One region of the Kitasatospora sp. NPDC057500 genome, then DNA from elsewhere that is predicted to be linked to it. Evidence: riboswitches for the same ligand, from Rfam matches in the RefSeq annotation. Region 1 holds a riboswitch; each other region holds the start of a gene.

Evidence for each region. Region 1 has a riboswitch for cyclic di-AMP ahead of ACFU74_RS12945 (M23 family metallopeptidase). Riboswitches for the same ligand answer to the same signal wherever they lie in the genome.
Region 2: it holds a riboswitch for cyclic di-AMP, as region 1 does, so the genes downstream of both, ACFU74_RS25770 (NlpC/P60 family protein) here and ACFU74_RS12945 (M23 family metallopeptidase) in region 1, are expected to answer to the same signal.
Region 3: it holds a riboswitch for cyclic di-AMP, as region 1 does, so the genes downstream of both, ACFU74_RS26015 (transglycosylase family protein) here and ACFU74_RS12945 (M23 family metallopeptidase) in region 1, are expected to answer to the same signal.

What each region holds. Positions count from the first base shown of each region.
Region 1 covers NZ_JBHVER010000045.1:13,147-23,473, forward strand. The annotation lists gene ACFU74_RS12915 (ATP-binding protein) at 1-590, opposite strand, end outside; gene ACFU74_RS12920 (SpoIIE family protein phosphatase) at 753-3,122, opposite strand; tRNA gene ACFU74_RS12925 (tRNA-Ile) at 3,311-3,384, shown strand; gene ACFU74_RS12930 (TetR/AcrR family transcriptional regulator) at 3,456-4,025, opposite strand; gene ACFU74_RS12935 (alpha/beta fold hydrolase) at 4,069-4,896, opposite strand; gene ACFU74_RS12940 (YiaA/YiaB family inner membrane protein) at 5,020-5,310, opposite strand; cyclic di-AMP (ydaO/yuaA leader) riboswitch at 5,555-5,713, shown strand; gene ACFU74_RS12945 (M23 family metallopeptidase) at 5,726-6,583, shown strand; gene ACFU74_RS12950 (hypothetical protein) at 6,641-7,528, opposite strand; gene ACFU74_RS12955 (GNAT family N-acetyltransferase) at 7,572-8,156, shown strand; gene ACFU74_RS12960 (sensor domain-containing protein) at 8,282-9,019, shown strand; gene ACFU74_RS12965 (class I SAM-dependent methyltransferase) at 9,120-9,860, shown strand; gene ACFU74_RS12970 (GNAT family N-acetyltransferase) at 9,897-10,327, shown strand, end outside.
Region 2 covers NZ_JBHVER010000141.1:11,304-21,630, reverse strand. The annotation lists gene ACFU74_RS25790 (glycosyltransferase family 4 protein) at 1-1,097, opposite strand, end outside; gene ACFU74_RS25785 (glycosyltransferase 87 family protein) at 1,352-2,803, shown strand; gene ACFU74_RS25780 (hypothetical protein) at 2,846-3,787, opposite strand; gene ACFU74_RS25775 (NlpC/P60 family protein) at 4,024-5,088, opposite strand; gene ACFU74_RS25770 (NlpC/P60 family protein) at 5,340-6,542, opposite strand; cyclic di-AMP (ydaO/yuaA leader) riboswitch at 6,553-6,705, opposite strand; gene ACFU74_RS25765 (NlpC/P60 family protein) at 7,054-8,097, opposite strand; gene ACFU74_RS25760 (NYN domain-containing protein) at 8,308-9,660, opposite strand; gene ACFU74_RS25755 (hypothetical protein) at 9,969-10,232, opposite strand.
Region 3 covers NZ_JBHVER010000144.1:6,425-16,751, forward strand. The annotation lists gene ACFU74_RS25990 (NAD(P)/FAD-dependent oxidoreductase) at 1-90, opposite strand, end outside; gene ACFU74_RS25995 (exopolyphosphatase) at 518-1,459, opposite strand; gene ACFU74_RS26000 (DUF501 domain-containing protein) at 1,456-2,109, opposite strand; gene ACFU74_RS26005 (septum formation initiator family protein) at 2,099-2,593, opposite strand; gene eno (phosphopyruvate hydratase) at 2,763-4,049, opposite strand; gene ACFU74_RS26015 (transglycosylase family protein) at 4,292-5,230, opposite strand; cyclic di-AMP (ydaO/yuaA leader) riboswitch at 5,236-5,384, opposite strand; gene ACFU74_RS26020 (cytochrome P450) at 5,616-6,902, opposite strand; gene ACFU74_RS26025 (SDR family NAD(P)-dependent oxidoreductase) at 7,144-7,566, shown strand; gene ACFU74_RS26030 (MazG family protein) at 7,600-8,637, opposite strand; partial or broken gene ACFU74_RS26035 (phosphatase PAP2 family protein) at 8,773-9,363, shown strand; gene ACFU74_RS26040 (response regulator) at 9,526-10,185, opposite strand; gene ACFU74_RS26045 (sensor histidine kinase) at 10,262-10,327, opposite strand, start outside.

The DNA of each region.
Region 1 (10,327 bases):
GGCGGGGAGTAGCGGGTGGCGTTGTCCAGCAGTTCGGCCACCGCGTGGATCAGCGCCTCGGCGGCCGCGCCGACCACCGCGGTCTCGATCCGGCTGCGGATCATCACCCGCTGGAAGGGCAGGATGCGCGACTGGGCGCCGCGGACGACGTCCTCCAGCGAGACCGGCTCGGGCCAGTGCCTCCCGGCCCTGGCGCCGCAGAGCACGGCCAGCGTCTGGGCGAGGCGGGCCTGTTGGGCGGCGGCGTGGTCGGCCTTGAGCAGGCCCTCCAGCAGGGCCGGGTCGTCGTGGGTGCGCTCCATCTCGTCCAGCAGGGCCTGCTGGTCGTGCGCCATCACGAGGATCCGGCGGGCCACGCTGAGGAAGGCCCGCTGGGTGGAGGCGGTGAGTTCCTGTTCGTGCTGGACGGCGGCCAGTTCGGCGTTGCGGCGGGAGAGTTCGGCGTCGAGCCGGCCCCGGAGGGCGGCGATCTCGCGCTGCCGCTCGGCGGCCCGGTGGCGTTGGACGGCGGCGACCGCACGGTAGCGGACGGCGGCCACGAGGGCGAGGACGGCGAGCACGCCTGTTGCCGTTGCGCACCACTGAGTCATCGTCACGCGGCGAATTCTAGGGTGATGATCCTACGAAGGTGTGAACGGATCTCGCCAAGTGACCGGATCTCGTCGAAATCCTGTCAATACCGCGTCAATCCTCCCTGCTTCGGACTCGATCGGACGGTCCGTGGACCCCCGATCGCCGTCCCACCAGCACCGCTAGTGCACAGCCGACAATCTGTGCAACAGCAGCAACGCGACATCGTCCGGGCGCGAACGCCGTTCGGTGACGTTCAGGGTGAGCAGATCGGCCAGTCGCTCCAGCGCCGGACCCGGCTCCACCCGCACCGGACCGGCGTTGCGCGCCCACAGCTCCAGGCCGCCGAGCATCCGCTGCACCGACTCGTCGTAGTCCTCCTCGCGGTCCTCCACCAGGCCGTCGGTGTAGACGAGCAGCGTCTCGCCGGGTGGCAGGTGCTCCACCGCCAGCGGGTACGGCCGGTCCGGGGCGACGCCCAACGGCGGGCCGCCGGGAAGGTCCAGCTCCACCGCCCGGGCGTCCTCGGTGACCCGGACCGGGGCCGGGTGCCCGGCGCGGGCGGCCCGCAGGGTGCCGTCGGCCGGGTCGAGGGTGAGGTAGAGGCAGGTGGCGAACAGCTCGGTGTCCAGCTCGGCGAGCAGCCGGCTGGTGCGGGCCAGCGTGGCGGCCGGGTCGTGCCCGTCGGTCGCGTAGGCACGCAGACCGCTGCGCAGCTGCCCCATCACCGCCGTGGCCTCGGCGTTGTGGCCCTGGACGTCGCCGATCACCAGGCCGATCCGGCCGTCCGGCAGCCGCAGCAGGTCGTACCAGTCGCCGCCGATCTGCATGCCCTCGGTGCTCGGCAGGTAGCGGGCGGCGCTGGCGATCCCGGGCAGCCGGGGCAGGGTGCGCGGCAGCATCGCGCGCTGCAGCTCGGTGGCCCGGTGGTGGTGGGTGTCGTAGAGGCGGGCCCGTTCCAGGGACTGCGCCAGGATGCCGGCGAAGGCGGAGTAGAGGGTGCGGTCCTCGCGGCTGAAGACGCGCTCGGTGGCGAAGGTGATCAGGCAGGAGCCGACCTGCCGCCCGGAGGCGACCAGCGGCAGCACCGCCCAGGCGGCCGGGGCGAGCGGGCCGCCGGCGCCGGTGGCCGCCCCCTGTGGCCGCCCGCGCCCCCGCCCCCGCCGGGCCGGCTCGCTGAACAGCGGGGCCGAGCGGGCCAGCGCGCGCTGCATCACGCCCTCCGACAGGTCGGCCAGCCGGGTCAGCTCGGTGCGCAGGGGCCCGCCGTAGACGGTGTGCGCGACGGGCAGCAGCCGGCCCTCGTCGACCAGGTCCAGCACGATGCTGGCCGCCCCGAAGGCGGGCCGGGCGATGTCGGTGACGGCCGTGGTGACGTCCCGCACGGTGACCGCCCGGGACAGCGCCCGGGTGAGCGCCAGCAGCAGCGCCGACCGGGCCCCGGCGGCGGACGTCCCGCCGGCGGACGCCCCGTTCACCGTCGTCCCGTTCGCCACCGCCCCGTCGACGGCCGTCCCGTCGACGGCCCTCCCGTTGGCGGCCCCTGCGGCCCGGCCGGCATGGACGACGACCGGGTGTTCGTCGAGGGCCCGCCCGTGGTCGAGGTCGGCGATCAGCCCGGAGATCCGGACCGGCCGGCGGTGCACGTCCAGCATCACCTCGCCGGTCTCCTCGATCCGGATCACCCCGCCGCCCGCGCGCGGCACCCGGTAGCGGATCCGGTACGGCCCTCCGGTGGCGAGCGCCTCGGCGAGCGCGGCCTGGACGTCCGGCAGGTCCTCGGGGTGGACGACGAGGTCGAGGTCGGGCGCGGGGGCCGGACCGCCGTCCGGCGGCGCGGGCCGGCCGACCAGCCGGAGCGCCTGGGCGTCCCAGTGGGTCTCGCCGGTGACCAGGTCGCGCTCGAAGGCGCCGTGCCCGGCGGCGCGGACGGCGAGCGAGAGCAGCGGGTGGGCCGTTCCGGCGGCCGGGTCGCCGCAGGGGACGGGCCCCGGGCGCACCCCGTTCGGCGCGGCGGCGCGGCGGTGCGGGGCGAGCGGCGACCCGGCGTGCTCCAGCAGGTACGCCAGCCGGTGCGCGCAGGCGTCCGCGAGGGTCTCCAGCACGTCCAGGTCGCGCCGCGGGACGATGCCCCGGTGGGCGAGCGCGAGGGCCAGCACGCCGATCGGCCGCTCGTCGACGACCATCGGCAGGGTGACGACGGCGACCATCCCGGTGCCCATCCCGGTGTTCCGGTTCGGGTAGTCGACGCTGGTGCGTTCGGGGCTCAGCAGATAGGGGCGGCGCAGTTTCAGCGCCATCGCGGCGGGCAGCTCACTGGCCGGGTCGACCACGCTGTAGCGCTCGTGGGCCCAGTCGGGCAGGCCGTGGGAGGCGGAGAGCCGGAGCATGCCGCCGGGGTCGAGCAGGTAGAGCGCCGAGCCCTCGCCGGTGATCCAGCCGGGGCCCTCGGCGAGCACGGTGCCGAGCAGTTCGGCGGCGCTGGTGCAGCCGAGCAATAAGCGGACGCAGCGCATGGCACTGCGCGCGGTGGGGCTGCTGCGCGGGTCCACGGGACGGCCGGCCTCTCCGGTTCCTTATGGGGCAGTTAATTCTTAATACCTTATTTCTTAAGTGGGTGAAGCGTGGGGCGAACGGCGGGTCCCGGTGCACCGGGTTTCCCCGGTGTGCGAGCACCCCTGCCGGGTCCGGTACCCTTCTCCGTACGACGTCCCGCCGCACCGGCGGGGTCGTGCGGTACGGGGCTATAGCTCAGACGGTTAGAGCGCTTCCCTGATAAGGAAGAGGCCACAGGTTCAAGTCCTGTTAGCCCCACACCACCACGAAGGGCCCGGAGCATCCCGCTCCGGGCCCTTCGGCGTTCCCGCGTCCGGCTGCCGCGCCGCTCAGGGGCGGGGCCAGCCGCGCAGGCCCGCGGTCAGCACGGTGATCATGCGCTCCTGGGTCTCCCCGAGGTCCTCGGCGAGCTGGAAGGCGCCGCCGGTCGACAGCGCGGCGAAGCCGTGGGCCAGCGAGCGGAAGGTGCGGGCGGCGTGGATCGCCTCGGAGCCTTCGAGACCGTACTCGCGCAGCACCGCGACGATCACCCCGACCAGCCGGCCGGCCGCCGCGGCCAGGTCGGCGTCCGGCTGCGGCGCCTGCGGCAGGGCGCCGTAGCGGTGCGGGTGCTCGGTGGCGTACGCGTGGTAGGCGCGCAGGACGGCGGCGACCGCCGCGTCCCCGCCGCGGCCGAGCGCCGCTTCGGCCAGCCGGTCGGCCAGCTCCTCGGTGACCCGGACGGCCACCAGCCGGCGCAGTTCGGCCAGGCCGCCGCTGACGTGCTTGTACAGCGAGGGGGTGGCGACCCCGGCGCGGCCGGCCACGGCGGCCAGGGTGAGGGCCTCGGGGCCCTGCTCGTCGATGAGGGCGAGGGCGTGGCCGACGACCTGCTCGGGGGTCAGTCCGACTCGGGGCACAGCGGTTCTCCTGGGGGTGGGTGGGCGACGGCGTCCGGACCGCTCAGGCCAGGTCGGCGAGGAAGGACAGCAGGGCGTCGGCGGTGGCCCGCGGGTGGTCGGCCATCGGGTAGTGCCCGGCGCCCTCGATCATCACCTTGCGCGCGTTCAGCGCGGCGGCCTGCCGGTCGGCGACCAGCTCCGGCTTCCCGAAGTCGGGGTCCTTCGAGCCCATCACGACCAGCGCCGGGCAGCGCACCGCGGCGGTCCAGCCGACGGGCGACGAGTCGCCGCGCACATGGCCGCGGGTGGCGGTCTTCCGGCCCGGGGTGCGCATCGCGGCGACCAGCCCGGCCACGTACTCCTCGTGGTCGGCGGGCTTGGGCCCCGGGTAGGCCACCTTCCGGTGGTAGAGGCCCCAGAACGCGGGCGAGTGCACCACCAGCGCGCCCATCGCGCCGACCGCCAGCCGCTGGAGCGCGCCGGCCGGGACGTTCTCGACGAAGGCGTCCAGCAGGACGATGCCGGCCACCCGCCCGGGGGCGTCCCCGGCGGCCTTGACGACGCTGGCGCCGGTGTACGAGCTGCCCGCCAGCACGGCCCGGTCGATGCCCAGGTGGTCCAGCAGGGCGAGGACGTCGCCGGCGATCGCGGCGGGGGAGTAGTCGTCCCAGAGGATCGAGGACTCGCCGAAGCCGCGCAGGTCCATGGTGACCACCCGGCGGCCGGCGGCGGTCAGCAGCGGGCGCAGGTGGCGGTAGGCGGCCCGGCTGTCGAGCATCCCGGGGAGCAGGACGACCGGGGCGCCCTCGCCGTGCTCGGTGTCGTCGAAGGCGATCCGGCCGCCGGGCAGGTCGAGGTGGCGGGTGACGGGGGCGAGGGTGCCGTTCATGGGGAGCCTCCTGGGAGCGGGATCGTCGGCCGAGCGCCGATAGCCATAAAGCTAAGGCTAATAGCCTTAGCCGTCAAGCTATGGGCTCTGACAGCCAGTGGCCCGCCCGCCCGCGGAGGCTGGTCAGACCCCTTCCACCTTGAACGGGTCGTGCTCGGTCAGCAGCTTGTCCAGCCGCGCCTGGTCGACCCGGGTCACCAGCTCGGTGGTCTCCTGCCGGTCCCGGACCACCTTGGAGAGGGTGAACGTGGAGGTGATCGTGTAGAGCAGGCCGAGGGCGAGGAACGCCCGGGTCCACGGCTCCACCGGGAGGAAGGCGATCCCGACGCCGAGGGCGGTGCAGGAGAGGGCGAAGGACAGCACGGCCTGGATGTAGTACGCGGCCGTGGTGCGGGACTGCATCGGTGTGCTCATGGCGCCAGGATGGCCGCGCCGGGCCCGGCCGCACATGAGTAGCGGTACTCAAGTGAGGGGCCGTTCGTTGACGTCCTGACACGTTCGGTAGTGTCAGTTGTCATCAAACGTCCCAAAACGCCCATCGGGCCGCGTGGTGCCCGATCCGTATCCCGCCGTCACCAACGGATGGCTTGGAATCGGGGGGCTCTCGGATTAACGTTTGATAACGCAGCGCGGTCCGCAACGCCGTACCAGACGGCACCGTGCGCCGTCGCCTAATCCCGCCGGCCGGCCTCCGGGCAGGCCAGGGAGCCGGGGAACCACGTTCCTTGGGGTGAATCGGCCAGGCCCAGGCCCAGCCGTAGGAGACCTTCCTGCTCCGAACCCGTCAGCTAACCCGGTAGGCGCGAAGGAAGGAAAGGAGCGCGCCTCCGTGGCGTCGACGCACACCCCGGCACACCCGTCCGGTACCCAGCTGCTCGATCACCCGGCTCCGTTCACCGGGCAGGGCCCGTTCGGCGGCCCCGCCGACGAGACCGCCCCGCCGGCCGCCGAGACCAGCCGGCACCGGATGCCCCGTCAGGGCCGCGGCACCGCTCCGCTGCTCGGCGTCACCGCCGTCGCCGCCACCCTGGGCGCCACCGGCTTCGCCTCCGCCACCCCGGCCGCGGCGCCCGCCGTCGAGGCGCCCGACGAGCAGCCGGTCGCGCTCTCCGCCGACCCCGGCCTCGCCCTCGCCGCCCGCATCCAGCAGCAGGCCGACAGCCAGCGCACCGCGGCCGAGGAGAGCGCCCGCGTCCAGGCCGCCCAGGAGGCCGAGGCCAAGCGCGCCGCCCAGATCGCCCAGCAGGAGCAGGCCAAGCGCGCCGCCGAGGAGGCCGAGAAGGCCAAGCTCGCCGCCATCAAGCTCCCGGTGAAGGACTACCGGCTCTCCGCCCACTACGGCCAGAGCGCCCGCTACTGGGCGAAACTGCACACCGGCCTGGACTTCGCCGCCGACCAGGGCGAGCCCGTCTACGCGGTCGGCCAGGGCACCATCACCTCGGCGGGCTGGGCCGGCGCCTACGGCTACCGGATCGTCGAGACCCTGCCCGACGGCACCGAGATCTGGTACTGCCACCTCTCCTCGATCATCAAGGGCTCCGGAAAGGTCGTCCCCGGCCAGCAGATCGGCAAGGTCGGCGCGACCGGCAACGTCACCGGCGCCCACCTGCACGTCGAGGTCCGCCCCGGCGGCGGCGCCCCCGTCGACCCGGAGAGCTGGTTCGAGCAGCGCGGCGTCACCTTCTGACGCATCCGCCGGCACGACGAGGGGCCCCGGTCGACCGGCCGGGGCCCCCGCGCGTTCCTACTCCCCGTCCCCGACGGGCTCCAGCCCCGCCAGATAGGCGTCGATCTCCGCCTGCCCCGGCTCCGGCGCCAGCTCCGGGAACTCCTCCACCAGCAGCCGCGGCAGCCCCGGAACCGTCCACGCGCCGGCCAGCTCCAGCGCCGCCCGGACCGCGGCCTCCTCGAACGCCCCGAAGTCCCCGGCCAGCTCGTCCGGCATCGGCCGGCCCAGCGCCGTCAGCTCCGCCAGGTTCCGGTAGCTGCGCTCCATCAGCCCCTGCTCCAGCAGCCGCCGCGCCCCGTCGGTGGCCATCCCGACCGCCAGCGTCCGGGCCCCGCCGTCCCAGCCCCCGTCGTCCACCGGGTCCAGTGCTCCGTCCGCCTCCAGCGCCTCGAACGCCGCCGAGCGCTCCTGCGCCGGCAGCTCCCGGAACCCCTCCAGCCAGGCCCGCACCGCCGACTCGTCACCGGTGTCCACCCCGGCCGCGCGCAGCAGCAGCGTGTACAGCCGGGGCCAGGTCACCAGGTCCGCCCGGCGCAGCAGCCCGGCCGCCAGCTCGCCCTGCCACTCGGCCTCGGCGTGCAGCCGCTGCTGCCGCTTGGCGTTCAGCCGCTTCGCCGCCCGCTGGTGGTCGACCAGCAGCCGCACCGCCGCGCCGTACGCCAGCGGGTCCTGGCCCGGCTCCGGCTGGACGTACAGGTGGATGCGCTCGTACAGCAGGTGCTCCACCGCGGCGGAGGTCAGTTCGGGCCAGCCGTCGTGCATCCTGCCGCCGCCCAGCTCCAGCAGCGCCAGCACCGCGCGCAGCGGGGCCCCGGCGACCGGCTCGCGGCCCTCGGCCTCCGCCCAGGCGAGCAGTTCGGCGGCCTTGGTGCGCGGGGCGAGCCGCAGGTCTTCGTCTTCCATAACCACGAACCGTAACCGCTGGTCGGGGGTAGGGTCGGGAGCCATGGTTCCCGTCCGACTCACCGGGCCCCGGCTGGCCGTCCGGGAGTTCCACCACACCCCCGAGGACGTGGGCGCGCTGCACGCGGTGTTCGGCGATCCGGAGGCCACCCGCTACCTCGCCTTCGAGCCGCGCGACCACGAGGACTGCGCGGACCAGATCGCCCAGTACCTGGAGGAGGCGGAGAAGGAGGACCGGACCGTCTACCGGCTGGCCGTCACCCGCCTCGCCGACGCCGACGACCCGGCCCGCGCCGTCCCGATCGGCAACGCCGCGCTCGGCCTCGGCCCGCACCGCTCCGCCCACCTCGGCTACGCCCTGCGCCGCGACGTCTGGGGCCGGGGGTACGCGGGCGAGGTCGTCGCCCTGCTGCGGGACCTCGCCTTCGGCCCGCTCGGCCTGCACCGGCTGCAGGCCCGGGCGGACGTCGACAACGCCGCCTCGATCCGGGTGCTGACCAGGGCCGGCTTCCGGCTGGAGGGCCTGGTCCGGCACGACTACCGGCGCGGGGACGGCTGGCGCGACGCCTACCAGTACGCGCTGCTCGCCGACGACGGGCCGGCCGGGGGCGCCGGTCAGGGGGGATAACCCCACCCCCGGTTCGCCGGGGAGCCGGATGTCCGGCCCGGGCGCGCTTTGACAGGCTGGAGGAGTCAGCAGGACAGACCCCACGAGCCCCGAACCGCGACCGACCCGAGGGACCGAGACCGGCCATGAGCACCCACAGCATGCAGCGCAACGAGTTCGACGCGTACGACGGCCGCGAGTACGGCGAGCACCACGCCTCGGCCCGCCGCATCGAGGAGCCGCCGTACGCCTGGCGGGCCCCGTTCACCTCCTACTTCTACCGCGAGGTCGGCTACACGCTGACCGGCCTCCCGGTCGCGGTCGTCGGCTTCACCGTGGCCGTCGCGCTGTTCTGCCTCGGCCTCGGCACCTTCGTCACCGTGCTCGGCCTGCCCGTGCTGGCCGCGCTGACCACCTTCGCCCGCGGCTTCGGCGGGCTGGAGCGCGCCCGGGTGCGCGGCATGCTCGCCCTGGACGTGCCCGGTCCGGCGCCGGTCCGCGCCGTCCGGCCGGGCGCCTGGGGCGCGATCACCGCCCGCCTCGCGGACGCGGCCGGCTGGAAGGCCGTGCTGTACCAGGTGGTGATGTTCCCGTGGGCGATCCTCAGCATGACGCTGTCGCTGGTCTTCCTCTGCGTCGGCTGGACGCTGGCGCTCTACCCCGTCTACCACTGGGTGTTCCCGCGCTACGTCGACTGGCCGGGCTACCGGGTCTTCGACTTCACCGGCGACGACGGCGTCCGGCACGAGTACTACATCGAGTCGCCGCTGCAGATCGCCGGCGTCTGCCTGCTCGGGATGCTGTTCGTCTTCCTGACCCCGCAGCTGGTGCGCGGCCTGACCAACGTCAACCGCCTCGCCGCCCGCGGCCTGCTCGGCCGCTGAGCACCCGGCCCGGCCCCGGCCCCACCCCGGCCCCGGCCCCGGCCACCCGCCCGGCCGCCCCCGGGTGCGGGCCGCCGGGGCCCGTGGTCGGATGGCCGCGATGGCCGACCGAACCGCCCGCGCCCCGGCCGCGCCCCTGGTCACCTCCCGCCCGCTGGACGAGTACTGCGGCCTCTTCGGCCTCACCCGCGCCGGGATCGCCGCCCTGCCGGGCCCGCTGCTCGACTGCCCCGGCGGCGCCGCCGGGCTGGCCGCCGAGGCCCGCCCGCTCGGCTGCCGGGTCATCGCCGCCGACCCGGTGTACGCCCGGCCGCCCGAGGAGATCGCCGCCCGCGCGCTGGCCGCCCGGGCCGCGATGGCCGCCTCGATGGCGGCCCGACCCGACCTCTACCCGGCCCGCCGGCACCGCCGGCCCGAGCACTACCTGCGCGGCTGGGACCGGGCCCGCCGGCTCTTCGCGGCCGACCGCGCCGCCCACCCGGGGCAGTACGTCGCCGCCGCGCTGCCCCGGCTGCCCTTCGCGGACGGCACCTTCGCCCTCACCCTGAGCGGCTACCTGGTCTTCGCCTACCCCGAGCTGTTCGGGCCGGAGCGGCAGGTGGCCGCGCTGGCCGAACTGGTCCGGGTCACCGCCCCCGGCGGCGAGGTCAGGGTCCACCCGCTGTACGACGGCGAGGGCCGCCGCACCGCCGCCCTGGACGCCGTCCGGCACGTGCTCGGCGAGCGCCGGATCGCCAGCGAGGTCCGCGTGCTGCCGCCCGCCGACCGGGGCGGACGCGCCCAACGGGTCCTCGTCCTGCGCCGGGCGGGGCACCCCGGCGACGACCGCAGGCCCCGGTAATGACCGCAAGTGGGTTTCACCCCTATACTCGCCGCCATGACCGAGACGTTGATCAAGCCGGCCGTGGCCTCGGACGCCGACCGGCTCACCGCCCTGATCCAGGACTGCTCCGCCTACCGCGGCGACTACGCGCCGATGATCGCCGGCTACCGGGTGACGGCCGACTACCTCGCCCGGCACGAGGTCCACCTCGCCGTCCGCGCCGCCGACGACCGGCTGCTCGGCTTCTACTCGATGATCACCGACCCCGCCGAGCTCGACCTCATGTTCGTCGCCGACGCGGCGCAGGGCCTCGGCATCGGCCGCCGGCTGATCACCCACCTGCTCGACCGCGCCCGCGCCATCGGCGTCAGCGGCAGTGTCCGGGTGATCTCCCACCCGCCCGCCGAGGCCTTCTACCTGAGGATGGGCGCCGAGCGGATCGGCACCTTCCCGGCCCGCCCGCCGATCGGCTGGGACCGCCCCGA
Region 2 (10,327 bases), on a different contig from region 1:
TCCCAGCGCCAGGAGCGGTCCACCCAGCGCCGTCCGGCCTCGCCCATCCGGCGGCGCAGCTCCTCGTCCCGCAGCAGCCGGACGATCCGCTCGGCCGCCGCGGCGGGCGTGCCGCCCGGCACCACGTAGCCGGTCTCGCCCTCCAGCACCGCGTCCGGCGCGCCGCCGGAGTCCCCGGCCACCACCGGCAGGCCGGTCGCCGAGGCCTCCAGGTAGACGATGCCGAGCCCCTCGACGTCCAGTCCGCCGCGCCGGGTGCGGCAGGGCATCGCGAAGACGTCCCCGGCGCCGTAGTGGGCCGGCAGCTCCTCCCACGGCACCGAGCCGGTGAACCGGACGGCGGAGCGCACGCCGCGGGCGTCCACCAGCTTCTCCAGGTCCGCCCGGTAGGGGCCGCCGCCGACGATCAGCAGCACCGCGTCCGGCACGTCGGCGAGGATCTGCGGCATCGCCTCGATCAGGGTGTCCTGGCCCTTGCGCGGCACCAGCCGGGAGACGCAGACCACCACCGGCCGGTCGGCCAGGCCGAGCCGCTCGCGCACCGCGGCGCCGCCGGAGTCCGGGTGGAAGCTCCGCTCGTCGACGCCGGGCGGCAGCTGCACCATCCGCGCGGCGGCCTCCGGGCCGACGGCGGAGGCGATCCGCGAGCGGGTGTACTCGCCGAGGTAGGTGAGCACGTCGGTGCCCGTGCCGATCCGGCGCAGCAGCTGCCGGGCGGCCGGCAGCTGGGCCCAGGCGGCCTCGTGGCCGTGGGTCATGCCGAGCAGCCGCCCGGCCCCGGCCCGGCGCAGCGCGGGGGCCATCAGGCCGAGCGGGGCCGCGGCACCGAACCAGACCGAGTCGCAGCCCTCGGCCCGCAGGATCTCGGCGGCCCGCCGGGTGACCCGCGGTGTGGGAACCATCACCTTCGTCCGGTCGCGGATCACCGGGAACGGCTGTTCGGCGTCGAAGCGCGTCACCTCGGTGCCGTCGCGCCAGGTGGAGGCGTACACCACGACGCTCCCTGCGGGCTGACGCACGGCCATGTTGTGGACGAAGGCCTGGATACCGCCCGGCCTGGGCGGGAAGTCGTTGGTCACGATCAAGGTCTTGTGCATCAGGCCACGGCTCGCTCGGTCGGGGGGTGCTCGGTGTACCGCTGGGTGATCCGTACGATAGGTCAACACCACGACCCGCCGGGAACGGAACCACGCACGGCAACCGTTCCACCCCAGGGTCTGTCCTAGTACCCGGGTGGTCGGCGCAGCCGGTCGGGCCCCGTGACGGCGGCCGATCCCGATCCGCCCGGACCGCCCGGGCGCCCGCCGCGCGGCGCCGCCGACGGGACGTCCGAGACGAACGAGGGAGCGCAGTGGAGTTGGCCCCGGCCACCGAGTCCGGTACATCCAGCGGCGCCGAGGGCCCCGGCACGGCGCTCGCCGTCCGGCGCGAGCCCGCGCAGAGCACCACGCGCCCCTCCGGGCGCTCGGGCGCGCTCCTGGCGCTCGGCGGGACCTGGGTGGCCACCCGGACGCTGCTGGTGCTGCTGGTGACCGGCGTGCTGCGGATGCCCGGCGGTGACATCACCGCCGACGTCTGGCTGATCTACCACGGCTGGTACGGCGTGCTGCAGACCGGCACCTTCCCGCTGGACGACGTCACCTGGCAGTACCCGCCCGGCGCCGCCCTGGTGATCCTGCTGCCGGGCCTGCTGCCCTGGTCGTACCTGGTGTCGTTCTGGGTGATCTGCGGGATCGCCGACGCTGCCGCGATGGCCCTGCTGGTCCGCACCGGGATGCGCAAGGGCCGGGCGCTGACCGGCGCCTGGGTCTGGGTGGCCGGCGTCCCGCTGCTCGGCCCGATGATCTACAACCGCTACGACGTGATCGTCACCGCGATCGCGGTGGCCGGACTGCTGGCGCTGATCCGCCGGCCGGCGGTCGGCGGCCTGCTGCTGGGCCTCGGCGGCATCGTCAAGATCTGGCCGCTGCTCGGCCTGATCGGCACCCCCTCCGGCCGGCGCACCCGCCGCTCCTGGACCGCCGCGGCGGCCGCGGCGGCCTCGATCGGCTTCCTGCTGGCGGCCGGGATGAACGGCGCGTTCGAGTTCCTGACGTTCCAGAAGGACCGCGGCATCGAGGTGGAGTCGGTCGGCGCGCTGCCGATCCACTTCGCCCGGATCACCGGGGCCTGGGACGGCAGGGTGATGATGAACTACGGCTCGGTGGAGATGCTCGGGCCGTGGGTGGACGTGGTCAGCAAGGTGATGCTGGCCGGCACCGTGCTCGGCTTCGGCTGGCTGCTGCTGTGGCGCTTCACCGCCCGGCGGCGCAACGCGGCCACCATGTACGACGCCGCGCTCGCCGCGCTGCTGATCTTCACCGTGACCAGCCGGGTGATCAGCCCGCAGTACCTGGTCTGGCTGGTCGGCGTGGCGGCGGTCTGCCTGACCGTGCGCGGCAGCAGCCAGCGGCCGGTGGCGCTGCTGATCCTGGCCGCGACCCCGCTGACGCTGGTGGAGTTCCCGCTGGTCTTCGGCGACGTGGTCGCCAGCAAGCCGGGCGCCATCGCCGTGCTGACGCTGCGCAACCTGCTGCTGCTGGCCGCCACCGTGCTGTCCTGCGTGCGGCTCTGGCGCTCCACCCGGCGCGCCGAGCGGCTCCCGGAGACCGTGGTGCTGGCCCGCCCCGAGCCGGTCCCGGCGGCCGCGTTCTCGGTGCGCCCCGGCATCGCGTACGAGCAGGACCTGCTGGACGGCATCGACCGGCCGCGGACCTCGCCCGGCGACCGCCGCCAGGGCGCCCGGCCCTCGGCCCGGCCCTAGGACTGTCCTGGGCCTGCCCTGGAACCGGCCCTGGAACCGGCCCTAGGACTGGGCGAGTGCCCGGACCTCGGCCTGCCAGAGGCGGGTGAACTCGGCCAGGCCGAGGCCGAGCCGGTCCCGCAGCAGCCCGTCCAGCCAGGCCTGCCGGTCCGCGCCCGGGGCCGCCGCGCCGACCGCCCGGTAGAGCGCCACCAGCCGCTGCGGCCCGTACCGGCGGGCGATCAGGTCGCAGGCCAGCCAGGCCTGCTCGTAGACCTGGGCGAGGCCCTCCCCGCCGGCCGCGAAGGCGGCGTCCTCGGGCAGTGCGGCGGGCAGCCGCCCGGCGGCGACGTCCCGGGCCAGTTCCGGGGCGATCCGGCGGGCCGGCCGGTTCGCGTCGCGGTAGCCGGTCCAGTCGGCGGCGCCCTCGGAGAGCCAGAGCGGCGTCCAGGCGCGGGTGTCGGCCCGGGTCGCCACGTGCACCGCCTCGTGGGTGACCACCACCTGGCGGCCGAAGTCGCTCAGGCCCGCGTAGGTCTCCGGGTTGACCAGGACCCGGTCGGCCGGGGCGTTCAGCGGCGCCCCGGGCGCGGCCACCGTGACCGCCGCCATGCCGGACCAGCCGGCCTGCCCGTCCGCCAGCAGCCGGGTGAACTGCTCCCCCGTGGCGGGCACTTCGAGCAGCAGCCGGCCGGCCCAGGCGGTGCCCCAGAGGGCCTCGACGGCCGCCACCGCCCGGTCGCCGACGACCGCGAGCCCGGTGGGGGCGGGTATGCCCCCGGCGTCCATCCCCAGCACCAGGCAGCGCGCGCCGTCCTCGGCCCGGACGGTGCCGAGGTCCCACGGCGGCGGCGGTCCGTCCGCGCCCTCCTCGTGTTCGACCCGCCAGCCGGCGGCGGAGCGGGCCAGCGCCAGCCGGCGCGGATGGACGACCGGCCACCGGTCGTAGCCCGTCACCTCCACGGTCAGCTCGGCGGTGGCGGCGCACCGCCCGGCCCGGTCCACCGGCCCCAGCAGCAGGTTGCGGTACCCGGCACGCAGCGGCAGCGCTGGCGGCCCGGCGGTCAGCGCCCGGGCCCGCGCGTCGAGCAGGGCCAGGACGTCGGCGTGCTCGTCCGGGGCCGCGGCGGCGGTCGGCGCCGGGGCGGCCCCGGGCAGCGACAGCTGGGCGAGCCCGCCGGCCGCGAGCAGCAGGGCGGTGCGCCGGGACGGCCCGCGGTCGGCGGCGGGATCCGGGCGGCTCAGAGCCGGATCACCCCCGAGACGGGCATCGTGGTGACGCTCTCGTAGCGGACCTTGGCCCCCGGGTACGGGGCGTGCACGATCACCCCGCCGCCGGCGTACATCCCGACGTGGTGCATGTCCCGGTAGAAGATCACCAGGTCCCCCGGCCGCGCTTCGGAGAGGCTGACCCGCCGCCCGGCGTACGCCTGGGCCTGCGAGGTGCGCGGCAGGGTCACTCCGGCCTGCCGCCAGCTCCAGTACATCAGACCGGAGCAGTCGAACGCCTTGGGCCCGGCGGATCCGTACACATAGGGCGCGCCGACCATCCGCACCGCGGCGGCCAGCGCGGCGGCGCCGCGTTCGGAGGCGGGCGGGGTGTCGCCGAGGTCCAGCCGGTCCTTGCCCCGGGTGGCGCGCTGCTCCGCGTCGTGGGCGTCCTGGGCGGCGAGCCGGGCTCGCTCGGCGGTGCCGAGGCTGTTGAGCAGCCGCTGGGCCTTGGCGAGCCGCTGCTGGATCTGCTGCTTGCTCTCGGCCAGCGCCTTGCGGGTCTGCTCCAGTTCGGCGAGCTTGGCGGTGGTCTCGGCCCGGCGCTGGTCGAGCGCCCGCTGACGGCCCAGCAGCTCGTGCAGGGTCTCGTTCTGCCGCTCGGCCGTCTGGTCGAGGGCGCGGGCCCGGGAGAGGTAGCCCGCCGGGTCGGTGGCGAGCATCAGCTGGACGGTCCTGGTCATCCCGCCGCCGCGGTACTCGGCGCCGGCCACCGTGGCGAGGTCGCCGCGCAGCCGGTTGAACTCGTCCTGGCCGACGGCGATCTGCTCCTGGAGCGTGCCGGTCTCGTGCTGGAGCCGCTGCTGGGCCTCCTGGGCGGCGTTGAACCGCTCGGAGGCCTGCTCGGCCTCGTCGTAGAGCTGCTCCACCTGCGCCTTGACGTCCTTGCGGTCGGCCGGGGCGTCCGGCGCGCCGGGGACGGCCCGGGCGCTGCCGCCGGTCGCCACGCCCAACGCGGTGGTGGCCGCCGCGGTGAGCACCAGCGCCCGGGCGAGCACCTGCGCACCTGACAGCGGGGAACGGCGGTGCACGGCCATGCGACGTCGGCTCCGATCCTGGGCCCGGCCCGCCGCCGCACCGGGGCGGGCGGCTGTCGAAGCGGGCGTCCGGTGGCAGACGTTAGCGAGTCCGGGCAACCGAATCCAAACCCCTCCGAACCCGAATATTCAGACACTTATCGGACGTCAGATCGGTTCGCGGACCGAGCGTCCCGGCGGGCCCGGAAAAGCCGCGGGCCCGGCCTCCCCGCACGGGGAGACCGGGCCCGACGAAGCCTGCCGACCGGCGGTCAGAGGCGCACGATGGTGTTGACCGGCATGTTGGACGCCGCCTCGTAGCGGACCGACGCGCCCGGCTTCGGGGCGTGGATGACCTGGCCGCCGCCGACGTAGATGCCCACGTGGTGGCGGTCGCCGTAGAAGATCACCAGATCGCCGGGCTGGGCCTTGGAGATGTCCGAGCCGATCTGGGTGCCGGCGGTGGCCTGCGCCTGCGAGGTCCGCGGCAGCGACACGCCGGCCTGGGCGTACGCCCAGCCGGTGAGGCCCGAGCAGTCGAACGAGTTCGGGCCGGTGGCGCCGTACACGTACGGGGAGCCGAGCTTGCTCTCGGCGGCGGCGATCGCGGCGGCGGCGCGCGAGCCGTTGGCGGCGGGCGCGGCCGGGGCGGCGGGCGCGGCCGGCTTGGCGGCCGGGGCCGACGGGGCGGAGGACGCCGCGGGGGCCGAGGAACCGGCCGACGGCGCGTTCAGGTTGGTCCGGTTGGTGTCGCGGGAGGCGCGCTCGGCCTCGGCCTTCTCCTTGGCGGCCTTCGCGGCCTCGGCCTTGGCGGCCTCCGCCTTCGCCTTCGCCTCGGCGGCGGCCTTCTCCTCGGCCGCGCGGAGGGCCTGGCGCTCCTGCTCGGTGAGCGTGTTGAGCAGGTCCTGGGCCTTCTGCAGCTTGCCCTGGACGTCCTCCTTGGAGCTCTTCAGCTGCTGGGTGGTGGACTCCAGCTCGGCGAGCTTGGCCTGGGTCTCGGTACGGTCCTGGTCGAGCCTGCGCTGCTGCTCCTGGAGCTCCTTCAGCGCGCCGGACTGGGTCGAGCCGGCCTGGTTCAGGGCGTCGGCCTGGTTGAGGAAGTTGTCCGGGCTGGCGGAGAGCATCAGCTGGACGGTCTGCGAGATGCCGCCCGTGCGGTACTGCTCGCCGGCGATCTCGGCGAGGCCGCCCTGGGCCTCCGTCACCACGGCCTGCTGGCGGGCCACCTTGTCCTGCAGCTCGGCGACCTGCTTCTGCAGCTCCTGCTGCTTGGCCTGGGCGCCGTTGTACTTCTCGGTGGCGACCTCGGCCTGCTCGTTGAGCTGGTCGACCTGCTCCTTGACCTGGTCCTTGGTCGGCGTCGGGTCGGCGTGGGCGCCGGACTGCGCGGACAGGGCAACGGCAGCGGCGGCGACACCGGTCAGGATCGAGACACGGGTGCGGCCGGCGGGCTTGGGACGACGATGGGACGCCACGAAGGCGGACTCCTTCTTCCTCATCCGCCTACCGGGTGAGCTGACGGGTTCGGGCGGAAGCGTGCCCTACGACGCCTCACCCGCCGCTCCCGCGGCCGGCCTGGCGCCGATTCACCCCGGAGGAACGTGGTTCCCCGGCTCCGCTCCACAGCGGACCCCCGACTGCTGGGCCCTCACTCGGACGGGCGACCCGAAGGCCCCGTCCCGCTGCTTCGCGAACTCGGCGGCGAACCCCGCCGCCACCCAGGCTGGGTGATCGACTGTGCGTGGTTCGAAGCACGACCCTAGTAACAGATCCGTGATCCGTTCAAATCCTTGTCAGAAAAAAGCCGGAAGAATACCCAAGTTCTTTTGTGAATATGACCGAGTGTAATCACGCCCCCACGACCGGCTGATCATTCTCCGTCAGACGGTCGAACACCCACCCGAAACGCGCCGCGCCACCCCCGGTTCGGAGGTGGCGCTGATCACAGGGGCCCCGACGGGCCCCCGGGCGTGTCGTGCCGGTCCGTCAGACCCGGCGGATGGTGTTGATCTTCATGGCGTCGGCCTTCATCACCTTCACCACGTCACCGGTGCGCGGCGCGTGCACCACCATGCCGTTGCCGATGTACATGCCGACGTGGCTGCGGTCGTCGCGGTAGATGACCAGGTCGCCCGGCTGGGCCTCGGCGATCGACGGCACCCGGGTGCCGTAGTTGCCCTGCGCCTGCGAGGTGCGCGGCAACGAGACGCCGGCCTTCCCGTACGCCCAGACCATCAGGCCGGAGCAGTCGAAGCCGCTCGGGCCGGTGGCGCCCCAGACGTACGGCGAGCCCGTCTTGCTCATCGCCAGGGAGACCGCGGAGCCCGCCTTGCCGCTCGCCTGCGGCAGGCTGCCCAGGTCGGTGCGCTCGGAGCCGCGCGAGGCACGCTCGGCCTGCTGCTCCTGCGCCTTCAGGGCGGCCCGCTCGGAGGCGCTGAGCGAGTTCAGCAGGTCCTGGGCCTCCTTGAGCTTCTTGTTGACCTCGGCCTTGGACTGGTTCAGGTCCTTGGTGGTGCTGTCCAGCGAGGCCAGGACGGCGGCGGCCTCGGCCTTCTGCTGGTCGAGCCGGCGCTGCTGGTCCTGGAGCCCCTTGAGCGCTTCGGCCTGGCTGGAGCTGGCCTGCTGCACGCTGGAGGCCTTGTCCAGGTAGCCGGACGGGTCGGAGGTCAGCATCAGCTGGACGGACGGGTCGATGCCGCCGGTGCGGTACTGCTCCCCCGCCACCTCGGCCAGCCCGGCCTGAAGCTGGGTCATCTGCTCCTGGCCGCGTGCGACCTGGTCCTGGAGCTGGTCCGCCTGCTTGCGCAGCTGGTCCGCGCGCTCCTTGGCGCCGTTGTACTTCTCGGTGGCCTGCTCGGCCTCCTCCTGCAACTGGTCGATCTGCGCCTTCACGTCGTCCTTCTTCGGCGACGGGCTGGGCGCGGCGTGTGCGGCGACCTGGGCGGAGAGGGCGACCGCGGTCGCAGCGGCAGCGGTGAGCACGGAGACCCGCGCGCGGCTCGGCTGCTTGGGACGGCGGTGGGAGGCCAAGGGACCGGCTCCTTCTTCCAATGGCCTCACCCGAACGGGTGAGAATCCGGAAAATAGGTTTGACGCCAGACACTAGTGAAGATCCACGCTTCGCGCCACTCCCCCGATCGCGTGAACCCGAACCGCCCATCTGACTTCACAAAACTCGCACAACACCGCAATCCGGGCGCTGACCAGCCGTCATACCGACCGGCCCGCACCCGGAAGCGGTTACGGCCGGGCCAGCCGGTTCAGCAGCAGCACCGATGCTACGGGGCGCGCGCCGGCCTTCCGCACGCCCTCCGCGACCTCCCGGTCGGTGGAGACCACCACCACCGGGCGCCCCTGCGGCTCGGCCCGCACCAGCCGGCGGATCAACTCGTCCGCCGTCTCCCCGGTCCGGCTGAACCGCACCCGCACCCCGCGCGGCGGCGCCATGATCACCGGCACGTCCAGGTCCTGGCCGTCGAACACACAGGTGACCTCCGCCTGGGTGCGCTGCGCCAGCATCGCCAGCCCGCCCAGCAGCCGGATCCGCTGCTGCTCCAGCGGCAGCGTCGGATAGCCCGTCTTGGTCACGTTGTAGCCGTCCACCACCAGATGGACCTGGGGGATCGCCAGCAACTGGTCCAGCAGCGCCGGATCGTCCTCGGCCAGACCGCGCCGCGCCACGTCGTGCGGCGAGGCCGCGCCCGGCACCACCGCCTCCACCAGGTCCGCCGGACGGATCTGGGACACCGGCAGCGCCAGCTCCCGCTGCAACCCCTGGGCCGACTGCAGCACGGTGTCCAGCAGCAGCCGCAGCCGCATGTCCTCGACGCTGCGCCCCTCGCGGGCCGACCGGCGGTTCTGCTCGACGGCGTTCTCCAGCTCCGTGACCCGGTGCCGCAGCCGGCGCGCCTCGCTCTCCGCCGCACTCCGCTCGGCCGCCGCCTGCGCCCTGACCGACTCCAGCTCGGCGGCCACCTTGCGGGTCTCCGCCTGCGCCCGGCGGGTGTCGCTCTCCAGCGACCGCAGTCTGCGGCGCAGCGAGTCCGCCTCGCGCCGGACGTCCTCCGACTCGGCCCGCTGGCGCTCCAGGTCGGAGCGCGCCGCGGAGCGCAGCTCGGCCAGCTCGGCCTGCAACTTCTCCACCAGCCGGGCCGCCTCGGCCGCCGCGCCCTCGGCGCCCGCCCGCTCGGCCTCCTCGCCGGCCTCGGCCACCAGCCGGCTCCACCCGGCGGAGCGCACCAGGTAGGCCGCCGCCGCCACGTCCATCGGGTCGGCCGCGCCCGGCACGGTGCCCGACTCCAGCGCCCTGACCAGGTCCGGCTGGCCCAGCCGCAGCCGCTCCGCTATCCGCGAGCGGAAGGCCGGCTCCGCCTCCAGGGCCGCCGCCAGCGCGGTCGCCGCGTACTTGGCCCGGCGCGCGGGGGTGAACTTGGCGTACTGGCGCAGCGACTGGGGCAGTTCCGCGAGCGGCAGCCCGCCCAGTGCGTCGGAGGCGAGGCCCACCACGCGCCGGCGCACGCCCTCGGGCAGCGGCCGGTCCAGCGTCTCGGCGTCGCCCGCTCCGACGCCTCCGGCGTCCCCGCCGTCCCGCACCGCGCCGTCGACGGCTGCCGCCGGATCGTCACCGCCGCCGGACTCCTCGCCGGCGGCCGACTCGGCCGGGGCCCCGGTGCCGGAGGGGGCGGCCCCTGCCACGTCCGGCGCCTGCGCGTCCACAGCGGGCTGCCGCCCCTGCGGGCCGCCGGGCTCCTTCGCTGCGTCCACCACGTCCTCGGCTCCGATCCTGGTCCAGCGGGGTACGGCCCCGGCCGCCACCCCCGTCACACTCCGTGCGTTCCCTCTGTATTGTCCCGTGCGGCGACCGGCCACGCCCTGCACCGCCCGCCGCACGGATCAGGCGGTCAGGCCTGCTCGGGGGCCTCGGCGCCGTCGGCCGCGCCGGGGCGGGCCACCAGCTCGACCTGGTCGACCGCGTTGCACCAGCGGCAGCGCACCGACTCGACGGTCTCGCTGAGCACCTGGGTCTCCTCGACCTTCGACTCGCCGGCCAGGTCGAAGTGGAGGAACTCGGTGACCCGGGCGGTCCGGGTCACGTCGAAGCGGGTCAGGTTGCCGCAGAGCGTGCAGCGCCAGCGCGTCTCGGCGGTCAGGGCGGGGACGGTCATCGGGGGTCCTCTCGGGTGGTCCCTGAACGGGCTCAGGCGCTCCCCCCGGAGCCCCGGCGTCGGCGGCGGGAGGTGGGAATGCCCGGCCCAAGCCT
Region 3 (10,327 bases), on a different contig from region 1:
GCGCATCTTCTTGAGGATGCGCATCGCGGCATACAGGCCGACGTAACCACCGCCGACAATGAGGATGCGAGGACGCTCCGTGGTGCTCATATCCGAAAGTATCCAGCACCGCTCGGAGCAGTCTTCGTGAGCCCGCTCACAAGCTTATGGACCCCTTCTGCTACACTGCGCGCCCCCGTTTCGAGCCCCCGCCCGACCCCCGACGGCCCCCGCGACCCCCGGCCGGGTGCGCCCACCGGGACGGCCCCGCTGAGCAGCAACGATCCATGAGGCAGCCCGGTTCCCGTACGGGATTTCGATTTTCAAACCTCCAGCGGCCCGGGACCTGCGATCCAGTGGCCGTCACGCCGAGCGAGCCTTCGGTCCCACATATCGGACGGAGCGGACCGCCCGGCGCGGCGAAAGGCTGGATCCTCATGTGAAGAAATTCACGAACATTCCCGCACGGCTCCCGGCGCGCCCCGGCCCCGGAGCCCCAGGGGGGCTTCCGGGGCCGGTCGGCAAGTCCCGCGCCGGCTCAGCGGGCGATGCTCCAGGCGATGCCGTCCAGGATGTCGTGCTCGCTGACGACCACCTCGGCGGCGCCCGTGCGCTCCATGATCTCCAGCAGCTCCAGCGCGCCGGCCGCGATCACGTCCACCCGGCCCGGGTGCATCGACGGGATCGCCGCCCGCTCCGCGTGGGTGGAGTGCAGCAGCCGGTCGGCGATCTCGGCGACCCGCTCGCGGGAGATCCGGGAGTGGTGGATCGCCTCCGAGTCGTAGCCGGGAAGGTCCTGGGCGATCGCCGAGACGGTGGTGACCGTGCCGGCCAGGCCGACCAGGGTGGCCGCGCCGGTCAGCGCCACGGCCTCCTCCGCCCGGTCCAGCTCCGCCCGCACGTGCGCCCTCGCCTCGGCGATCTGCGCGTCCGACGGCAGCTCGGCGCCGTCGAAGTGCCGCTCGGTCAGCCGGACGCAGCCGATGTCCACCGAGCGCGCCGCCCGGACGTCCTCGGCGCCGAGCACGAACTCGGTCGAGCCTCCGCCCAGGTCGAAGACCAGGTAGGGGGACGGGAACTGACCGCCGGTGAGCTCCTTGGTGGCGCCGACGAAGGACAGGTGCGCCTCCTCCTCGCCGCTGACCACCTCGGGCTCGACGCCCAGCGCCGCCCGCACGCCGTCGACGTACTCGGCACTGTTCTCGGCGTCCCGGGAGGCGCTGGTGGCGACGAAGCGGATCCGCTCCGGGCCCACCCCGAAGCCGGAGATCACCTCGGCGTACTCCCGGCAGGCGGCGAAGGTGCGCTCCAGCGCGTCCGGGTGCAGCCGGCCGGTGCGGTCCACGCCCTGGCCCAGCCGGTTGATGATCATCCGCCGGTCGAGGTCGGTGACCGCCCCGGTCTCCGGGTCGAGGTCGGCGACCAGCAGCCGGATCGAATTGGTCCCGCAGTCGATCGCGGCCACCCGGGTGGTGCTCATGCGTCGGCCTCCCCCGCCTCGTCCGCCTCCTGCGCGGCCCGCTTGGCGGCGCGGTCGGCGGCCTTCTGCTCCTTGGCCGCGATCACGGCCGCGTGGTCCTGCTCCTTGGCCCGGTTGCGGGCCACCCGCTCGCCGGCGGCCGCGACCTCGGCGGCGGAGACGCACGGGCCCTTGGCCCACCAGTCCTCCAGCATGCCGAGCGCCTCGTCGCCGAGCGGGTTGACGCCCTCGCCGGCCGCCAGCGAGTGGCCGACCAGCACGTGCAGGCACTTGACCCGGTCCGGCATGCCGCCGGCGCTCGGGAAGCCCTCCAGCACCTCGATGGCGTCCCGGCGGGCGATGTAGTCCTCGTGCGCCTTCTGGTACGCCGCGGCCAGCTCCGGGTCCTCGGCGAGCCGGGCGCTCTGGTCCTTCATCACGCCGTCCGCCTCCAGGGTGCCGATCAGCGAGGCGGCCTTGGGGCAGGTCAGGTAGTACAGCGTCGGGAACGGCGTGCCGTCCGGCAGCCGGGGGGCCGTCTCCACGACGTCCGGGTTGCCGCACGGGCAGCGGTGGGCCACGCCGCGCAGGCCGCGCGGGACCCGGCCGAGCTGTGCGGCGATCGCCGCGACGTCCTCGTCGGAGACGGTGGGGTGGTTCTCAGTGGTCATGGGAGGAGCTGTCTCCAGCGGGGGCGGGGGCGGGTGGTGAGGGTGGGGCGGACTGCCCCGGGGCGGCGGGGGCCGCGGGAGCGGCGGCGGCGTCCACGGAGTCCCAGACGCTGGCGTACCAGGGCCGGGCCGCCTTGGCCGGACCGGCCGCCGGGCCCGCCGCGGGCGGCGGAGCGCCCAGCGAGGACTTGGCCGCGCCCTGGGCCGCCGGGTCCACCGCGATGTACGGGGTCTCCCCCGGCATCGCGTAGTGCAGCCGGGTGCGGGCCTGCGCCTTGACGTACTCCGGGTCCTGCCAGCGGGCCTTCTCCCGGCGCAGCTGCTCGACCTGCTGCCGGGCGTGCTCGGCCCGGGCGCGCTGCGCCGAGATCTCCGAGCGCTGGGAGACGAACTGGCGCGTCGGATAGGCCAGGATCGCCACCAGCGAGCAGAGGACCAGCACGAGGACGGTCGCCCGGCTCGTGAACCGGGGCCGGGCCGCCAAGCCCGGGATCCTCCAGCCTGCCATCTCCGGTGTCCCCTCCTGCTCCTGGTCCGCTCCTGGTCGCGACGGTGCCCCGCCGTCCACCCTACGGGGTGAACGGCGGGGCACCGGTCAGGCGTGCGCTACCGGGCGTCCCGGCGATACCGGCCGGGCGCCGTCCGGGTCGGGCTCAGCCCTCGTACTTGAACCGCGGGAAGGCGCCGCGGCCGGCGTACTCGGCGGCGTCGTCGAGGATCTCCTCGATGCGCAGCAGCTGGTTGTACTTGGCGACGCGCTCGGAGCGGGCCGGGGCGCCGGTCTTGATCTGGCCGCAGTTGGTGGCGACGGCGAGGTCGGCGATGGTGACGTCCTCGGTCTCGCCGGAGCGGTGCGACATCATGCAGCGGTAGCCGTTGCGCTGGGCCAGCTCGACGGCGTCCAGGGTCTCGGTGAGCGAGCCGATCTGGTTGACCTTCACCAGCAGCGCGTTGGCGGTGCCGGTCTCGATGCCGCGGGCCAGGCGGGCCGGGTTGGTGACGAACAGGTCGTCGCCGACCAGCTGGACCTTGTCGCCCAGCTTGTCGGTCATGGCCTTCCAGCCGTCCCAGTCCGACTCGTCCAGCGGGTCCTCGATGGAGACCAGCGGGTAGGCGGCGACCAGGCCGGCGTAGTACTCGATCAGCTCGGCGGAGGTGAGCGCCTTGCCCTCGAACTGGTAGGCGCCGTCCTCGTAGAACTCGGAGGAGGCGACGTCCAGGGCGAGCGCGACGTCCTTGCCCGGCACGTAGCCGGCCTTCTGGATGGCCTCGACGATGAGGTCCAGGGCCTCGCGGTTGGAGTCCAGGTTCGGGGCGAAGCCGCCCTCGTCGCCCAGGCCGGTCGACAGACCGCGCTCCTTCAGCACGCCCTTGAGGGTGTGGTAGACCTCGACGCCCCAGCGGACGGCCTCGGAGAAGGACTCCGCGCCGATCGGGGCGATCATGAACTCCTGGATGTCGACGTTGGAGTCCGCGTGCGAGCCGCCGTTGAGGATGTTCATCATCGGGACCGGCAGGACGTGCGCGTTCGGGCCGCCCAGGTAGCGGAACAGCGGCAGGTCGCTGGCCTCGGAGGCGGCGTGCGCGACGGCCAGCGAGACGCCCAGGATGGCGTTGGCGCCGAGCGAGGACTTGTCCGGGGTGGCGTCCAGGTCCAGCATGGCCTGGTCGATCAGGCGCTGCTCGGTGGCGTCGTAGCCGACCAGCTCCGGGCCGATCTGCTCGATGACGGCCAGGACGGCCTTCTCCACGCCCTTGCCGAAGTAGCGGTTCTTGTCACCGTCGCGGAGCTCCAGCGCCTCGAAGGCACCGGTGGAGGCACCCGACGGGACGGCGGCACGGCCGGTGCTGCCGTCGTCGAGGCCGACCTCGACCTCGACCGTGGGGTTGCCGCGCGAGTCGAGAATCTCACGGGCGACGACGACATCGATGGACGGCACGAGGCATCTCCTAGCGGAAGCAGGTTCGGCTGACGGTGGGGTGCAGTCGGCCGGACGATTGCGGAGTCGTTACGACCAGAGCCTAACCGCACGGACTGTCCGGGCCACGTCGACCTCGGCTCCGTCTCAGCGTGTGGCCTCGCTACTCACCGGTAGTTCACCTGGTTGCCCGGCCGGAGACGTCCGGATGCGGACGGAGGGGGCCCGGTCGGCCCCCTCCGTCCGTCCGGTCGGACCGGTCGTCAGCCGAGCGTCAGGACCTGGCCCGGGACGATCAGGTTCGGGTCGGCGCCGACGGTGGCGCGGTTGCCGTCGTACAGCGCCTGCCAGCCACCGGGGACGCCCTGGGCGGCGGCGATCCCGCCGAGCGTGTCACCGGAGCGGACGGTGTAGCCCTGGCCGGCCGGCTGCTGCTGCTGCTGCGCGGCGGGGGCCTGGGCGGCCGGCTGGCCGGCGTACTGCTGGTAGACGCTCTGGTGGCTGGTCCAGTACCAGGCACCGTTGTTCTGGTACCAGTACACCTTGGCGTCGGCGTCCCAGCCGGCCTTGCCGGAGAAGGCCGGCGACTGCTGCTGCTGCGGCTGCGGGGCCTGCTGCTTGGGCGCGGCGTGCTTCGGCGCGTACTGCTGGGCCTGCGGCTTGGCGGTCTGCTGCTCGGCCTGCGTCTTGGGGGCGGCGTGCTTCGGCGCGGCGGCCTTCGGGGCCTCCTGCTGCGGCTTGGCCTCCTGGGCGGCCTGCGGGACCTGCGGCTTCGGGGCGGCCGGCTTGGCGGGCGTCGAGGTGTCGACCGCCGCCGGGGCGCCGCCCTTGGTCAGGCCGGCCTTCTTGGAGCAGACCGGCCAGGCACCCGGGCCCTGCGAGGCGAGGACCTTCTCGGCGACCGATATCTGCTGGGCCTTCGAGGCCTGGTTGGCCTGCGGTGCGTAGGCGGTGCCGCCGAACGCCTTCCAGGTGCTGGCGGTGAACTGGAGGCCGCCGTAGAAGCCGTTGCCGGTGTTGATGCTCCAGTTGCCGCCGCTCTCGCACTGGGCGACCGCGTCCCAGGTGGACACCGGGGCGGCGGAGGCGCCGGTGGCGCTCAGGATCGGCATGGCCAGTCCGACGCCGGCGACACCGGCGACGGCGATGGCCTTCTCGGCCTGGGTACGGCGACGGTGACGACCGGTTCCAACGAGCAGCATGAAGAGGTCCCTCTCCGCACGCCTGCGAGGTGAGCTGTCGGGTTCGGACCGGGAGGTGGCCCGGCCGCGCGGAGGCGGCTTCACCCCTAGCCGTGGGAGACGGCGCAAAACCTGGGTCCCCCGCCCCTGCCCAGGGTTCTGGTCGGTTTCCCGTGGCGCGGCGGGCAGGACTCGGCGTTCCGCGTACGGGGCCCGCAGCTGCGGGCTCCACGGAGAGTAGACAGATCTTCAGAGCAATCACAAGCTCATATCGCCGATATCACATGGACATCACGTCATGTGATGGATCGCCTACCAACCGGGGTGGTATGTCCGGATTGAGGATGGTTCAGACCCCGCGAATCCGGGCAACCCAGAGTGCCCGTCAGCCTGTTGTGCGGATCCGTCAGCCTGCGGACCCGTTCTCCGGAGCCTCGCCGCCGGGCGCTTTCTCCGGTGTGAATTCCACCGGAAGTTCACGGAGTCCACGCATGATCAGACCACCGCGCCAGCGCAGGTCCCCGGGGTCCGCGGCGAGCCGCAGGTCCGGCAGCCGGGTCAGCAGGGTGGCCAGCGCGGCCCGCCCCTCCAGCCGCGCCAGCGGCGCGCCGATGCAGTAGTGGATGCCGTGCCCGAACCCCAGGTGCGGGTTGTCCGTCCGGGCCAGGTCCAGGGTGTTCTCGTCGGCGAACCGCGCCGGGTCCCGGTCCGCCGCCGCGAGCACCACCAGCACCGGGTCGCCGACCGGGATCTCCACCCCGCCGATGGTCAGCGGGCTGGTCGCGAACCGCCAGGTGGCCAGCTCCACCGGGCCGTCGTAGCGCAGCAGTTCCTCGATCCCGGTCTCCAGCAGCGCGCTCTCGCCGCGCCCGACGGAGTCCTGGAGCAGGGCGCGCTGGCCCGGGTCGCGCAGCAGCGCGTACACGCCGTTGCCGATCAGGTTGACCGTCGTCTCGAAGCCGGCGAAGAGGAGGATGAAGGCCATCGCCGCGGCCTCGTTCTCGGTCAGGTGCTCGCCGTGGTCGCTCGCCCGGATCAGCCCCGAGATCAGGTCGTCGCCGAGGTCCGCCCGCTTGCGGTGGATCAGCTCCGCCAGGTAGGCGCGCATCCGCTTCACCGCGCGCCCCACCCCGCCGCGCCGGCCGCCGCCGTGCCGGATCATCATCCCGGCCCAGTCCCGGAAGTCGTCCTGGTCCTCGGCCGGCACCCCGAGCAGGTCGCAGATCGCGTAGATGGGGAGCGGGAAGGCGAACTCGTGGATGAGGTCGGCGGACCCGCGCGCCGCGAAGCCGTCGATCAGCCGGTCGGTCAGCTGCTGCACCCGCGGCTCGAACGCCGCCACCCGGCGCGGCGTGAACGCCTTGGACACCAGGCGGCGCAGCCGGGTGTGGTCCGGCGGGTCGATGTTGAGCAGGTGCGTCATGAGGTCGGCCTGGCGCTCGCCCGGGATGCCGACCCGGCCGGTGCGGTGGGCCTGCTCGCTGTGGTGCACCGGGTTCTTGGAGAGCCGGCTGTCCGCGAGCGCCTGCCGGGCGTCCGCGTACCGCGTGACCAGCCACGCCTCCACCCCGCTCGGCAGGGTGGTCCGGTGCACCGGCTCGTGCTCCCGCAGCCACGCGTAGGCGGGGTACGGGTCGGCGGCGAACTCCCAGGTGAACAGGGGCGGGCGGGCGGAGGCGGGCTGAGCTGGCATGGGTCGACGGTATCCCGGGCGTGTCCGGGCGACCGCACGGCGTGCACGCGGTGCACGCGGGCGGCGCGGGAGCGGGCGGTGTCCGTTCGGCGGGGCGCCGGGGCGTCCGTTCGGCGCGACAGGCGTGAGCCTGGTCACCTGAGGGGTAATTCCTGTTGCGGAGGGTCAGGACCTGCCTACGATCCTCCGCAAGATGCGCGTGGGCGCCGGTGCGGAGCCGCCCACAGGGAGGAGCAAGGCCATGCGGGTCAACGGTTCGGTCGTGGTGATCTCCGTGCTCGACGGCGGGTCGGGGGCGGACCTCGCCCGCCGGCTCACCGCGGCGGGCACCACCGGCATGCTGATCGCCGACCAGCGGGTCGGGATCGCCGAGGACCTCGCCACCGAGCTCGACCGGCCGGGCTGTCCCGTCGTCGGCGTCTGCGGCGACGTCCGCCGGCCCAGTGACGTCGCCGCGCTGGTCGACACCGCCGAGAAGCACCTGGGCCCGATCGGCCTGTTCTGCGTGGCCGGGCCGGGCGGCGAGCGGATCGTCTCCCTCGCCGAGCTGCCCGACCACCTCGACCTGGAGCGGCTCGCCGAACTCGTCGCCCTGGTCGGCGAGGCGATCGGCGAGGTCGTCGTCCCGGCGCAGCGCCGACCGGTGGCGGACGTCGCCGCCTGAGGCGCCCTCCGCCACCGGCCGGATTCCGGTCCCCTACTCCCCGGGCTTCAGGCCCTCGGCGGCGCGGACCGCGTCCCGGTAGCCGCGCGCCGCCGCCCGCAGCGCGGCGTCCACGTCCACCCCGGCGTCGTGCGCGCGCTGCGCCACCGCGAGCAGCAGCCGGCCCGCCGACTCCGCCGTCAGCGCCCCCGGCAGTTCGTACGGCTCGTCCGGCACCCCGGTGAAGCCCGCCCGGCGCACCCGTGACACCAGCTTCGCCGCGTAGGCGAGCGAGGGCAGCCCGGCCGGCACGCCGTCCAGCACCGACTCGCGCTCCGACTTCTCGGCCGCCTTGAGCGCCTCCCAGCTGGCCTCCACCTCCTCCGCGCCGCTCGCCTCGGCGTCGCCGAACACGTGCGGGTGGCGGTACATCAGCTTGTCGACGATGTCGCCCGCCACGTCGTCGATCGAGAAGGCGCCGGTGGGGTGCTCCTCGGCGATCCGGGAGTGGAAGAAGACCTGGAGCAGGACGTCGCCCAGCTCCTCGCGGAGCATGTCGCGGTCCCCCTCCTCGATCGCCTCGACCAGTTCGTAGGCCTCCTCGACCAGGTACTTCACCAGGCTGGCGTGGGTCTGCTCGGCGTCCCACGGGCAGCCGCCCGGCGAGCGGAGCCGGTCCATCACGGAGACCAGGTCCAGCAGCCGGGCGCCCGGCAGGTCGTAGGAGCCGGGCAGCACCTCGATCTCCGGCACCTCGCCGGCGTGCTCGACCGCGAGGCGGGCCAGCGCGTCGGTCAGCCCGGGGTCGCCGTCCGGGCTGCCCAGCCAGACCGTCGGTCCCGCGTCGGCGGACGGCCCGTCCGGGGCCCCGGTCAGCAGCCGGGCCAGCGCGGGGGCGGAGCCGGGCGCCACGGTCCGGACCTCGACGCCGGCCTGCGCCAGGGCGGGCAGCTGCGGGTGGGCGGGGTCGGCGGCGAGCACCCGCCCGGCCGACCGCAGCGCCTCCCAGGCGGGCCACGACAGCAGGCCGGGGGCCACCCGGTGGGTGGTGATGAGAAGGATCAGCTTCGCGCCCGGAGGATTCGTCGTCACACCCCGAACCTACCCGGCTGTCCCGACCGTCTCCCCGCACGGGCGGGCGGGTTCGTCAACCCTGACGATCGTCCAGGTCGGGCCCTGTCTTTCGGGTCGGGTCGGGTGCCTTCCTCGCCTTCTACCGTGCGTGGCATGACGAACACGCTCAGGAACAGAACGGCGCTCGCGGTGGTGCTGCTGGGGGCGGGCACCGGCGCGGTCGGGTGGCTGGCACCGGGGCGCGCGGGCGGGGACGGACCGGTCCGGGTGGTCACCGGCCGGTCCGCCGAGGCCTACCGCCGGGTCGCCGACGCCGTCGCCGACGCCCCGCCCCGGCTCGCCGCCCTGCTGGAGCCCGCCACCGAGGCCGGGCTGCTGGTGCTGGGCCTGCTGCTGGTGCTCTGCTGGTGGACGGCACGCGGGCGGCGGGCCGCCGGCACGGTCGCGGGCGTCGCGCTCACCGGCCTCGGCACGGTGCTCGCGTACGGGGCGAGCGAGGTGCTGAAGCTCGTGCTCGACGAGGAGCGGCCCTGCCGGGCGCTGCCCGCCCTGCCGTCCGCCGCGCTCGCCGACTGCCCGCCGCCGGGCGACTGGTCCTTCCCCAGCAACCACGCGACCCTGGCCGTCGCGCTGGCCACCGGACTGGTGCTGGTGCGACCGCGCCGGGCGATGTGGGTGGCGTGGGCGGCCGTACCCGTCGGCCTCGGGACGGCCGGCCTGCGGGTCGCCGCCGGGGTGCACTACCCGCACGACGTGCTCGCCGGGGCGGTCCTGGGCGGGACGGTCGCGGCGGCGGTGGTCGTCGCACTGCTGCCGTCCGCGACGGCGGCGGTCGGTGCGCTGGGCGGTGTGCCGCTGCTCGGTCCGCTGCTGCTCCGTCCGCTGCCGTCGGCGTCCGTCCCCGGCTCAGGCCGACGGGCCCGCGGCCAGGCCCGCCTCGTGGGCGAGGACGGCGGCGGCCGCCCGGTTGGCCACGCCCAGCCGCGCCAGGACGTTGCTGACGTGGGCCTTCACCGTGCCCTCCACCACCCCGATCCGGCGGGCGATCTGGCCGTTGGACAGCCCGGCGGCGACCAGCGCCAGCACGTCGCGTTCGCGGGCGGTCAGCCCGTCCACCCGGCGCTGGGCGGCGGCCCGGCGGTCGGCCGGACCGCCGGCCCCGGTGGCGGCGAGGTGGGCCACCACCCGGGCGGCCACCCGTGGTGAGAGGTAGGCAGCGCCGTCCGCCACCGAGCGGACGCCGGCGATCAGCTCCTCCGGCTCGCCGGACTTGATCAGGAACCCGTTGGCGCCCCCGCCGAGGGCCCGCAGGATGTAGTCGTCCTCACCGAAGGTGGTCAGCATGACGATCCCGGTCGGTCCCCCGGTCCGGGTGGTGACGGCGCCCCGGCGGATCTCGGCGGCGGCGGCGATGCCGTCCGTGCCGGGCATCCGGATGTCCAGCACGGCGACGTCCGGACGGTGGCGGCGGACCAGGTCCACCGCCTCCCGCCCGTCCCCGGTCTCGGCGACGATCTCGATCCCCGGGTCGGTGGCCAGCACCGCGCGCACCCCCGCCCGCACCATCGGCTCGTCGTCCGCGATCACCACCCGGATCGGCGGGCGGGTCCCGCCCCGGGGCTCCACGCCGTTCACCGGGCGCTCACTGGATCAGGGCGTCCAGGGAGATCAGCACGTCGTGCCGGAAACAGAGCCGGTACGCGTCCCC